2 regions of the Acidovorax sp. 69 genome follow, and region 2 is predicted to be linked to the other one. Evidence: predicted binding sites of a transcription regulator. Region 2 holds the regulator's gene; the other holds the start of a gene.
The links. Region 2 encodes FNR, which switches genes on or off when oxygen is low (the NO sensors DNR and NnrR bind a similar motif). Its sites were predicted from a motif close to TTGATNNNNATCAA; they were not measured.
Positions count from the first base shown of each region.

Region 1: the regulator FNR is predicted to act here: its motif matches at 2,794-2,807, upstream of CLU85_RS02955 (TraR/DksA family transcriptional regulator).

Region 1 is NZ_PGEP01000001.1:631,003-636,836, forward strand. It holds gene nhaR (transcriptional activator NhaR) at 1-126, opposite strand, end outside; gene CLU85_RS02935 (Rrf2 family transcriptional regulator) at 283-834, shown strand; gene CLU85_RS02940 (MarC family protein) at 882-1,475, opposite strand; gene CLU85_RS02945 (VOC family protein) at 1,472-1,885, opposite strand; gene CLU85_RS02950 (hypothetical protein) at 1,938-2,312, opposite strand; gene CLU85_RS02955 (TraR/DksA family transcriptional regulator) at 2,364-2,735, opposite strand; gene CLU85_RS02960 (enoyl-CoA hydratase/isomerase family protein) at 2,924-3,739, shown strand; partial or broken gene CLU85_RS02965 (glutathione S-transferase) at 3,884-4,527, opposite strand; gene CLU85_RS02970 (DUF2946 family protein) at 4,650-5,015, shown strand; gene CLU85_RS02975 (TonB-dependent receptor) at 5,096-5,834, shown strand, end outside.
Region 2 is NZ_PGEP01000001.1:3,293,290-3,299,123, forward strand. It holds gene CLU85_RS15055 (HD-GYP domain-containing protein) at 1-146, opposite strand, end outside; gene CLU85_RS15060 (sulfite exporter TauE/SafE family protein) at 339-1,070, opposite strand; gene hemN (oxygen-independent coproporphyrinogen III oxidase) at 1,076-2,458, opposite strand; gene fnr (fumarate/nitrate reduction transcriptional regulator Fnr) at 2,649-3,371, shown strand; gene CLU85_RS15075 (hypothetical protein) at 3,439-3,732, opposite strand; gene CLU85_RS15080 (FixH family protein) at 3,793-4,068, opposite strand; gene ccoG (cytochrome c oxidase accessory protein CcoG) at 4,133-5,578, opposite strand; gene ccoP (cytochrome-c oxidase, cbb3-type subunit III) at 5,652-5,834, opposite strand, start outside.

The DNA.
Region 1 (5,834 bases), 2.7 Mb from region 2:
CCACTCTTCCAGCTGCTTGATTTGCCCGGAGAGTGTTTGGGGCGTGGTGTGGAGTTGTTCGCCGGCGCGCATCACGCCGCCGGCCTTGGCCACCGTCCAGAAATAGCGAAGGTGCTTGAAGTTCATGAAAAGTCCCTGAAACACTTCGAAAAAAACGAGCAATAAAACTCAATAAAACGAATATACGCGAAGTGTTTAAACCTCTACATTGATGACTTGGCCCAGGCCCGTGGCGATTTGCCCGCGGCCAGGAACTGTCAACGCTCACAAGGAGTAGCAACGATGCGGATCACCACCAGAGGACAACTTGCAGTATCGGCAATGACCGATCTCGCACTGCGCCAGAAGATGCGGCCGGTGGCGCTGTCCACCATCAGTGCGCGCCAGGGCACTTCACTTTCGTACCTGGAGCAGCTGTTCAGCGCCTTGCGCCGTGCCGGGCTGGTGGACAGCACGCGGGGCCCTGGCGGAGGCTACACGCTGGCCCGCAGGACGGACCAGGTGTCTGTAGCGGAGATCATTCTTGCGGTCGAGAACCTCAAGGCCGATGATCTGCAAAATTTGGGGACGGGCCAGGCCGCACAGGTGAAGACCATGACCGGCGAGTTGTGGACTACCTTCAACTCGCGTGTGATGGAGTACCTGCAGTCGGTAACGCTGCAGGACCTCGTGGCCCAGCAACTCGAAAAGGGCGGGGTGCCGGATGAGGCCGCGCTCCCGGCCGCAGCGGCGAAGCCGAAGCTCGCGCCGAAGCCGCGACCCTTGATGGCGCGGGTGGGCGTGCCCAACTCGGTGTTTGCGCTGGGCTCGATGCCGCTGCTGCAGCGGCGTTAGTTCGCCACTTGGGGCTCAATGGCCGGGCCCGTTCTGAGGGGGCCGTCCTATAGCTGCTGCGCGAGCTGCTTGATCCCCCGGATCAGCATTTCCACCGAGATGGCGACCAGGATCAGGCCCATCAGGCGCTCAAACGCCATCACCACGCGCTCGCCCACCAGGCGCTGAATGCGTTCTGCCATCAGCAACACCACGGCACACACGGCCATGGTGACGCACAGCGCACCCACCCATTCCCATCGGCGTTCGGGAGCCTGGGCCACCAGCAGCATGACCGTGGCCAGAGCCGAAGGGCCTGCCAGGGCGGGAATGGCCAGGGGCACGATCAGGGGCTCGCCGGGCAGTTCGGCCTGCGGGCCATCTGCCGTGGGGAAAATCATGCGCAGCGCGATCAGAAACAGCACCACGGCCCCCGCTATCTGAAGCGATAAATCGCTCAGGTTCATCACCCGCAGAAATTCCGCCCCGAAGAACAGGAACACCAGCAGCAGCGAAAACGCGATCAGCACCTCGCGCAGGATCACCCGTGCACGGCGCTCCGGTGCCACGCCGCGCAGTGCATTGGCAAAGATGGGGATGTTGCCCAGCGGATCGGTGATCAGCAGAAGCAGGATGGTGGCCGACGCGAAGGTATAGCTCACGTGGCGTACACACCGTCCAGCGAACGGAAGCCCTTGATCTCGATGGGATTGCCACTGGGGTCGTGGAAGAACATCGTCCACTGTTCGCCCGGTTGGCCTTCAAAACGCACTTGAGGCTCCAGCACAAAAGCCGTGCCCGCCGCCTTCAGCCGTGCGGCCAGTGCATGCCAGTCGGGCAGCTCCAGAATCGCGCCGAAGTGCGGCATCGGGACCAGATGGTCGCCCACGTGGCCGGTGCGCGCGCTGGTGAAAGGAGTGCCCAGGTGCAGCGAGATTTGGTGGCCAAAGAAGTCAAAGTCCACCCAGGTGTTGGTGCTCCGGCCTTCCTGGCAGCCGAGCACGTCGCCATAAAAGCGACGCGCAGCATCCAGATCGGTGACGTGAAAGGCAAGGTGAAAAAGGCTGCGCATCCTGCAAAGGATAGCAGCCGGAACCCCGTGATGGGGTTGCGAGGTGAACGGATTAAGCGAGAGACGGGTCGACCGCCATGTTGTCAAACTTCTTGAAGTACTGGCGCGCCATGGCCACCAGTTGGGCGTCCGTGGGGTGGTCTGCTGCCACGGAGTCCACCACCACCTCGGCCACGCTGGCGTGGTGCTTTGCCGCCCAGTCGCGGAATTGGTTGCGCACCAGCCCGGGGCCCGCCAGCAGTACTTCGCGGGTGCTGACCAAAGCCTGGGCGATGTCTGCAAAGAACGCGGTGAGGTCATCTGCCTTGCCCTGGTGCTTGTGGTGGCTGCGGGACTTGATGCGTTGGGCCTCGGTATGTTCGCGGTCAAACATCACCACGTGGGCTTCGGAGTGGTCCATCCAGACAACGGCGTGAAAAGTGCTCATGAAACGGCTTTCTTGAAGTGATGAAAAAATGGGGCGGGGATCGGGTGGGGTTCACGCCGCCCGGCGATGTTGCTCGGCCTTCTCCTGGCAGTGCACGCAGCGGGGTGCCTCGGGGGTCGCTTGCAGGCGGGCCGCCGTGATGTCGGTGCCGCAGTCCGTGCATTCGCCGTAGGTGCCTGCATCAATACGGGCCAGTGCGGCTTCGACAGCGGCCAGATGGGTGGTTTCGCGCTCGTCCAGCGCGAACTCCAGTTCGCGCTCGGCGGCCAGTTGGGCGCGCGGGTCTTCGGGCTGGCCAAAGTGATCCGCAGCGGCCTCGGCCCGGCCGATGACTCCGCCGCGTTGCTCGGCCAATTGCGCCAGAAGCGCAGTCTTTTGTGCCAGCAATGGCTGGCGGAAGGGGGCGGCTTGGGTGGTATCCATGCGAAGTCTCCGGGGTGATCGAATACCTTCATGGTGCGCCCGCACGCGGCTCTGTGGGTTGACCAAGATCAAGTGCCGGAGCAGAGGGGGGCGCTTGCATTCCGGGGTTCTATGGATGGCATGACCAAAGGGTGCCGCACCACAATGTCTTCTCCTGTCACTCAAAGCCGCCCAGCGCGCACGTTGCCATGCCCACACCGACGCCTTTGCGCGACTACCAGCGCTACGAAACCCTCCGCATTGCCCGTCGTGGTGTTGACGGCGCCGTGCTTGATATCCAGATGCGCGCCCTGAACGGCAAGCTACCCACCGCAGGCCATGTAGGCCACCGCGAGCTGTGCGAGATCTGGCGGGATGTGAATGCCGACGACAGCGTGCGCTGCGCCGTGCTGAGTGGCGAGGGCGCGGGCTTTTCGGGCGGCGGCGACCTCGCCATGGTGCAGGACATGACTGAGGATTTCGAGGTGCGCTGCCGCATCTGGAAGGAGGCGCGCGATCTGGTCTACAACCTCGTGCACTGCGACAAACCCATTGTCTCGGCCATCCACGGGCCGGCCGTGGGCGCGGGGCTGGTGGCGGGATTGCTGGCCGACATCTCCATTGCGGCCAAGGGGGCGAAGATCGTGGACGGCCACACCCGCCTGGGTGTGGCCGCCGGCGACCACGCGGCCATTGTCTGGCCCCTCTTGTGCAGCATGGCCAAGGCCAAGTATTACCTGCTGCTGTGCGACCCGGTGAGTGGCGAAGAAGCCGAGCGCATCGGCCTGGTATCGCTGGCGGTGGACGAGGCCGAGCTGCTGCCGCGTGCCTACGAGGTGGCCGACCGCCTGGCTGCTGGCTCGCAGACGGCGATCCGCTGGACCAAACACGCACTTAACCAGTGGCTACGCCAGGCGGGGCCGATGTTCGAGACCTCGCTGGCCCTGGAATTCATGGGCTTTGGCGGGCCCGATGCGCGCGAAGGTGTCGCGGCCCTGCGTGAGAAACGCGCACCCCGGTTCTGAGTGATTGCACAGGCCATCGCGTCCACGCAATCGCCTCCGGCGCAGGCGCCGTGAAACCGGCGTACCGTAAATAACGGCCCACGCCACCGGTGATTCCCCCTCCGGGCGGGAGAGGGCGACGCCTCGCCGCTGCTTTGGCGGCGATTATTTCTTCGGCCGCGCCAGCATTTCCGCGGTGTTGGTCTTGCGGTCGGCGTTCACGCGCTGCACATGCGGGCGCTCGCCCATGCGGGTGAGGTATTCGCGCACGGGCAGGTCGGCCAGAAAGTCGCGGCCATAGATGATCTTGGTGGCCGAGCTGACCAACGGCAGGTGCACGATGGCGGCGCAGTCGGCCAGGGTGAAACTGTCGCCACCCACGTAGGGGCTGAACTTCGCCAGCTGGGCGAAGGCGGCAATGTTCTTCTCCAGCTGTGCCCCCACCTTTTCCTTGGCAGTTTCGCTCACGGTGCCGCCAAAAAAGGCCTGGGGATACAGGTTGCGCGCCACCAGTTCCAGGTGCAGTTCCAGAAAGGTGATCAGCTCGCGCACCTTGGCTGCCTGGTAGGCGTCGGCCGGGATCAGCGCGTGTTCTGGGTGCACCGCTTCGATGTAGTCGGCGATCACGGCCGATTCGCACAATGGCCCCTGGGGGTGCGCAGATAGGGCACCTTGCCCAGCGGGCTGGCGCTGCGGTCGGTCTCGCCCACCCAGGCCCGTTCTTCGGTGAATGGCAGGCCTTTTTCGAGCAGGGCGAGCTTGACCTTGTTGTAGTAGTTGCTGGCCGAAAAGCCGCAGAGTGTGAGCATGGTGTTGTCTCCGATGTTGTGATGAATGCAGCATGCATCCTAGGTGCGGGCGAGGGCGCAGTCCGTCGCGCAGATGACCCCGGTCAAGGAGTTCGCCCGCAGGCCCCCTACAATCCGCAGCCATGCCATGCCTTCAAACCATCCGCAGCCTTCGTTGGCTCGCCCGCCTTGTGCTGGCATGGTTTGTGTTGTCCATCGGTGTGGCCGTGGCGTCGCCTCTGGTCAACCCGCAGGCCATGGAGCTGATCTGTTCGGGCTCGGGCGCCATCAAGGTGCTGATCAAGACCGATGACGGTGCCCAGGAAATGTCCAGCCACACGCTGGATTGCCCGCTGTGCGCGCATGTGGGTGCACCACCTCCCGTGTCTCAGGCCCAGCTGCCCGTGGTTCACCCCCTGGCGCATGCCCTGCGCCCCATTCCTGCCGCGCACATTGCTGCGCGCATCGCCGCGCCGCTGCCGCCACGCGGCCCCCCGTTTTTCTCCTGAAATTGCTATTTGTTTGATAGCTGTTGGCGCATGATTTGTATGCGCTGGCGGCCTATTTGGCTTGAAATTCAGGAGTTCCCATGCGCAAAAGCCGCAGGGCGCTGGCCGTGGCCAGTGCCTTTCCCATCGCCCTCACCTTCGCGTTGACCGGGGCCGTGCCCGCATTCGCCCAGACTGCCGACACCGCCAACGCGCCCGTCAAAGAGCTGGGCGTGGTCACCATCCGCAGTGGCCAGCCCACCTCGCTGCCCACGCAGATCCCCACCACCATCGAAGGCGTGACGCGCGAGCAGATCGAGCACTCGATCAACGCCACTGACAGCGAGGACGCCCTCAAGTACCTGCCCAGCTTGCTGGTGCGCAAGCGCTACATCGGCGACTACAACCACGCCGTGCTGTCCACCCGCGCCTCGGGCACCGGCAACCCGGCGCGGTCCATGGTGTTTGCCGACGGCATCTTGCTGAGCAACTACCTGGGCAACGGCCCCACCAATGCGCCGCGCTGGATGCTGGTCACGCCGGAAGAAATTGAGCGCGTGGATGTGCTTTACGGCCCGTTCTCTGCCGCCTACGCAGGCAATTCGGTGGGCGCGGTGGTGGACTACGTCACGCGCATGCCCACCCAGTTCGAGGCGCACGGCAAGGTCAGCACCCAGCACCAGCCGTTTGACCTGTACGGCACCAGCACCAGCTACGCGGGCAAGCAGGTCAGCGCATCCGTAGGCAACAAAAATGGTGACTGGTCTTGGTTCCTCAACTTCAACAAGACCGACAGCGAAGGCCAGCCGCTCACCTTCCCCACACGGCTGGTGTCTGCGG
Region 2 (5,834 bases):
CCCAGCCCACGCAGCGTAGTGATCTGATCTGCCGATGCCACCCGAAAGCTACTGACCGGGAAGGGATGATGCATCCAGCCTACATCAAGCTGGATGTACATACCGACCCGCAGTTGGCTGATGTCAATAAGGATGGAAGAGTTCACTTCAGGCGGCCGCGAAACATGGAGACATCAATGCCACCAATAGTTACGCAGATTATCACCAGTTCCGCAGGCTTGTCTAAGAAGTGCAGCGCCATCGCGGCGATTCGGCAACACTTCGGAAACACTGATAGCCCCGGTCAGGAGAGACACCTCCGGTGCTCGCGCAACCCCGCGACAGACCGCCCAAAATGATCAGCGGCACCAGAGTGAAGGCTTGTAGATCAGGTCCATCCAAAGTGCCCAGGCAGCCACTGAACAGAGCAAACCCCCAGCAACCCGAGTCCCCCATTCAGCCCGCGCTGTATTGAGACGGCTCTTGAGGCGAGTCCATGCCCACGGCCCGGCCAATAGCCAGACACCACTGCCGACAGCAAACAGCATCATGGTCAAAGCCCCTTCCAGTGCGCCGCCACTCAACGCCGCAACCAGAAGTGCCGAATACAACAAGCCACAGGGCATCAAGGCCCACAGGACACCTGCGGCGAACACGCCTCCGGGAGCACCAACCAGGGGTCTGACTCGCACCCACACCACACGACCTGTCCGCTCCACCCAGGCCGGCTGGCGAGATTGCACCATCATCATGAGCCCCCAGGCCATGACGGCCACGTGCATCAAGGTCCATGCCGGGCGCAAAGCTGTGGATTGCTGAGTGAGCCAAGCAAGGCTGTCCATCGCCAGGGCAGCCAAAGCACCAGCTGCGGCGTAGCCCATCAAACGGCCCACATGAAAGGCAGCAGTACGCCGCACCAGACCGCCACGCGGTGCCCAATGCAAGACTACTGGCTCGGATCTGCCCGCCACCGCCTGGCTGGAAGCCGCCTGCCCTACCAAAGCACCGCAGGGAGCTGAACACATGGCGAGGCAATGGGACCCGCCAGCGAGCCCCATGAGCAAGGCAGTCGAGGCAACCGTTGCGAGCATAGAGACTAGATGATGCGCGAAAACCGGGCGCGGTTGCGATCTGCCTGCAGGTAGCGGTCAAACACCATAGCGATACCACGCACGAAGAACCATCCCATGGCCGTAACCTCAATGCCTTCAGGCCCCACACGTACCAGGCCCTGCTCCGCCATGCCTTCCAGCTGGGCAATCTCTGCCGCAAAATACTGCCGGAAGTCGATCAGCCAAGCCTGCTCCATGGACTCATACAACAGCTCGCCCTGGCACATCAAGGCCATGATGGCCGCGCGGCGCACCAAGTCATCGCGCGTCAGCGCCAAACCGCGTACGACAGGAAGACGCCCCTGGTCAAGGAAGTCGTAGTACTCTTCCAACGTCTTGGAATTCTGGCTGTAGGTGGCACCTACTCGCCCAATCGCAGAAACCCCGAGCCCGATCAAATCACAGTCCGGTTGTGTGCTGTAGCCCTGAAAATTCCGATGCAGGCGCCCCTGCCGCTTGGCCACGGCCAGGGCATCTGAGGGAAGAGCGAAGTGGTCCATGCCCACATACACGTACCCGGCGTCCATGAAAGCATCCAGCGACCGCGAGAGCATGGAAAGCTTGCTTGATGCCGTCGGCAGCTCGGCAGAAATGATGCGCCGTTGGGGCTTGAAACGCTCAGGAAGGTGCGCGTAGGCATACAACGCAATGCGATCTGGCCGCAACTGGACCACCTGCGCCAACGTCCGGTCAAACGACTCGGGGGTCTGGCGCGACAAACCGTAAATCAGGTCCACATTCACTGAGTCGAAACCCAACGAGCGCGCAGACTCCACCAACGCAAACACCTGCTCGGCAGGTTGTATACGGTGTACGGCCTTTTGCACTTCGGCGTCAAAATCCTGCACACCAAAACTAAGTCTGTTAAACCCCAGCTCAGCCAACAGTGCCAACCGATCCGCATTGACGGTGCGAGGATCCACCTCAATGGAGTATTCCCCCCCAGGCGCAAGGGTGAAACTGCGCTTGAGCATGGACATGAGTTCGCGCAGTCCCGCGTCGGACAAAAACGTCGGCGTGCCTCCACCCAGATGCAGCTGACTCACCACCTGCCCAACACCACAGTGCGCAGTGTGCAGATCAATCTCGCGGCTCAGGTAGCGCAAATAGACATCTGCGCGATCGTGGTGCTTGGTAATGATCTTGTTGCAAGCGCAGTAGTAGCACAGCGACTCGCAGAAGGGAATGTGCACATAGATGGACAGCGGAAGCGCTTTGGCCACGGACCCAGAACGGCGTTGCTCCAGCGCCAGAACATAGTCGTCCTGCCCAAACGCCTCGACAAAACGGTCGGCTGTCGGATAGGAGGTATAGCGGGGTCCTGGCACGTCAAAACGGCGCAGGAGATCGGGCGAAACAGCAGTCATGGGGGAATATCCTTGCGTACACCCTGACTGTGCCGTACCCTCTGGATCATGTCCTTGACCTGCATCAAGCGAACGAATGGGCCAACCAGCGACAATTTGATGCATGTCAGTCGCTCAACCGCCCCTTGAGGCTTTGTCGCCGTACCGAACCGGGCGCGATATGCTCGACACCTAAACCTAGCTCACGCCTATGAACCCGCTCACCATCAAAGTCGCCTGCTCCAACTGCAACCTGCGAGAGCTGTGTATGCCCGTAGGCTTGAACGAAGAGCAGTTACAGCGCATCGATGAAGTTGTCGCCGTTCGACGCAAGATCAAGCGCGGCAGCACGTTGTTTCGCAATGGCGAATCCTTCACCTCACTGTACGCCATACGCACCGGTTTTTTCAAGACCTGCGTGGCTACCGAGGATGGGCGCGATCAGGTCACGGGCTTTCAGATGGCGGGTGAAATCATCGGCCTTGACGGCATCGTGAACGACCACCACACCTGCGATGCCGTGGCCTTGGAAGACGCCGAAGTTTGCGTCATGCCATTCGACCGCATCGAAGAGCTGTCCCGCGAAGTCACGGCCTTGCAGCACCATGTGCACAAAATCATGAGCCGCGAAATCGTGCGCGAACATGGTGTCATGCTGCTGCTAGGCAGCATGCGCGCTGAAGAACGTCTCGCGGCGTTTCTGCTGAATCTGGTGCAGCGTCTGCATGCACGCGGGTTCTCCCAGTCTGAATTGGTGCTGCGCATGACCCGCGAGGAAATCGGCAGCTACCTTGGCCTCAAACTCGAAACGGTCAGCCGCACGTTCTCAAAGTTTGTGGAAGAAGGCATTGTGGAAGTCAAGCAGCGCCACGTCCGCATCCTGGACACGGATGCCCTCAAGCGGATCGTGAACAGCCAGCAGGCCTGCCACTGACCTGACCAGCTGCGGCCGCACTGCAGCCAACAGGCTCTAATACACCCAAGGCGCTCGCGTCAGCGCCTCACGAACACGAGGGTGTCTTGCGACAGTCGTCAGGCCGCTCACCGTCAGGCACCGGGCAACGATTGACCTCAAAGGGCGACATCGCCAGCAACGTGGTCAACGCACTGGATGCCAGCGTGATGATCCAGAACGCGAAGAACGCCAGGGTATAAACACCCTGTCTTGAGAGCGCCAAGGGCTGCCCAAACCAATGCAGGTCCTGCGGATCGACCATTGCAAAAACAAGCATCTCCAGCACTCCCGCCATTAAAAAAGCGGGCCATGCTATCCACATTAGGCGTTGCATCCACATATCAGTCCTGACTCCTTGTACGGACTGCCCAACAACGGCAGCGCCGGATGTTCACTGAACTCAGCGCGGCTGGTCTTGCACCGGCGTAGCTGCATGGTTACGGGCCTTCATGGCCGGTGCCAAGCTCTTTTCTGGCGCTTCCAGCGTCTTGTTGATCTCGATGCCTTTGCGGTAGTAATCCTCGGCAATCACCGGATCGGGCCGCGAAACCGCGAGCCATAAGGTCACAAAGCCGGCAACGATCACGATGGCCGGCCCGGCAAGCACCAGCCAGACATGGCCGAACTTCCACCAAGGTGCCGCTGCCGTAGATCCAATGGCTGGGTTTGAAGACATGCGATTTACTCCTCAACAATCTCGATCAACACAAGGCCAAAACGACCTTGCACAAGGATGCCACTCAGCGCGGCACCAAAAACACAGATTTCTCAGTGACATGAGCGGCAGCCCCGACCGCGCCCACATCAAATTGAACGGCATGGGAACCCGGTGTGGCGGATCCATACGGTATTTGCAGCCGCACAGCCACCCAGCGTGACTCGGCAGGTCCAATGTCCACTTCAGCCTCTGAAGACACTTCCAATCCATCCAGACCACGAGCGCTGATACGGTAGCGCTGCTCGCCCTCGGTTGCATTCATGATCTGCAGGCGGTAGATGTTCTCCAACTTGCCTCCGGCCACGATGCGCGAAAGTGCGGCACGATCTCGTACAACGTCCACTTTCAGCGGAGTGCGCGTGACCAGGCTGGCAAGCATGGCCAAGCAGAGCGCCACCAACACCGCGCTATAGATCAGCACACGGGGACGCAACACGCGTCGAAAAATCTGCGACTGCGTCCAGCGCTGGGCCACACCGTTCTGGGTGGAATAGCGAATCAGTCCCTTCGGGTAGTGCATCTTGTCCATGACGGTGTTGCACGCATCCACACAAAGACCACAACCAATGCACTCGTACTGCAAGCCCTTGCGGATATCAATACCCACCGGGCACACCTGGACACACAGCGTGCAGTCGATGCAATCACCCAGGCCCTTGGCCTTGTAATCCACTGTCTTGGTACGCGGACCTCGGGGCTCGCCCCGCTCCACGTCGTAGCTCACGATCAGGGTGTCCTTGTCAAACATGGCACTCTGGAAACGAGCATAGGGGCACATGTACTTGCACACCTGCTCGCGCATGAAACCTGCATTGCCGTAAGTGGCAAAGCCATAAAAAAGCACCCAGAAGAGTTGCCAGCCGCCCTCCAGGATCAGCAACTCGCTGCCCAGCTCACGAATAGGCACAAAGTAGCCCACGAACGTGAAGCCCGTCCAAAGAGCCACCGCAATCCAGACGATTTGCTTGAGGAATTTCTTGCGGACCTTCTCAAAGGTCCAGGGGCCATTGTCCAGTCTCAGACGCGCACTGCGATCGCCCTCAATCTTGTGCTCGATCCACATGAACATCTCTGTGTAGACCGTTTGCGGGCAGGCAAAGCCACACCACAAACGCCCTGCCACCGCCGTGAACAGGAACAACGACAGCGCCGAGATGATCAGCAACCCGGTGAGATAGATGAAATCCTGCGGGTACAGCACCAACCCGAAGATGTAGAACCGGCGAGCCCCCAGGTCAAACAGCACCATCTGGCGCTGCCCCCATTCAAACCAGGGCAGCCCATAAAACACGATCTGCGTGAGGAACACCATGCCCCAGCGCCACCGCGCAAACAAACCGCTGATGGAGCGCGGGTATATCTTCTTCTGGGCTTCGTAGAGCGAGACGATTTCGCCCTCAGAAGACGCATCGGGCGCGACTGGCGTGATGGGAATGACCTTGCGAGCAGGCTCGCTGGGTGGCTTCATGGTGTCGCTCTACAAACGTGGGTACGAACTCGAAAAGAACCGGGCGGCAACCAAGCGGTTGCCGCCTGTGGGGTCAGCGCGCTGCAGCCACCTGCTTGTTCGACAAACCCCAGACGTAAGCCGACAGCACACCGATCTGCGCTTCTGTCAGCTTATCTGCCTGTGCAGGCATCTGGTTCACCTTGCCATTGTTGATCATGGCAGTGATCGCGGCCTCGCCCCAGCCATGCAACCAAATGTCATCGGTCAGGTTGGG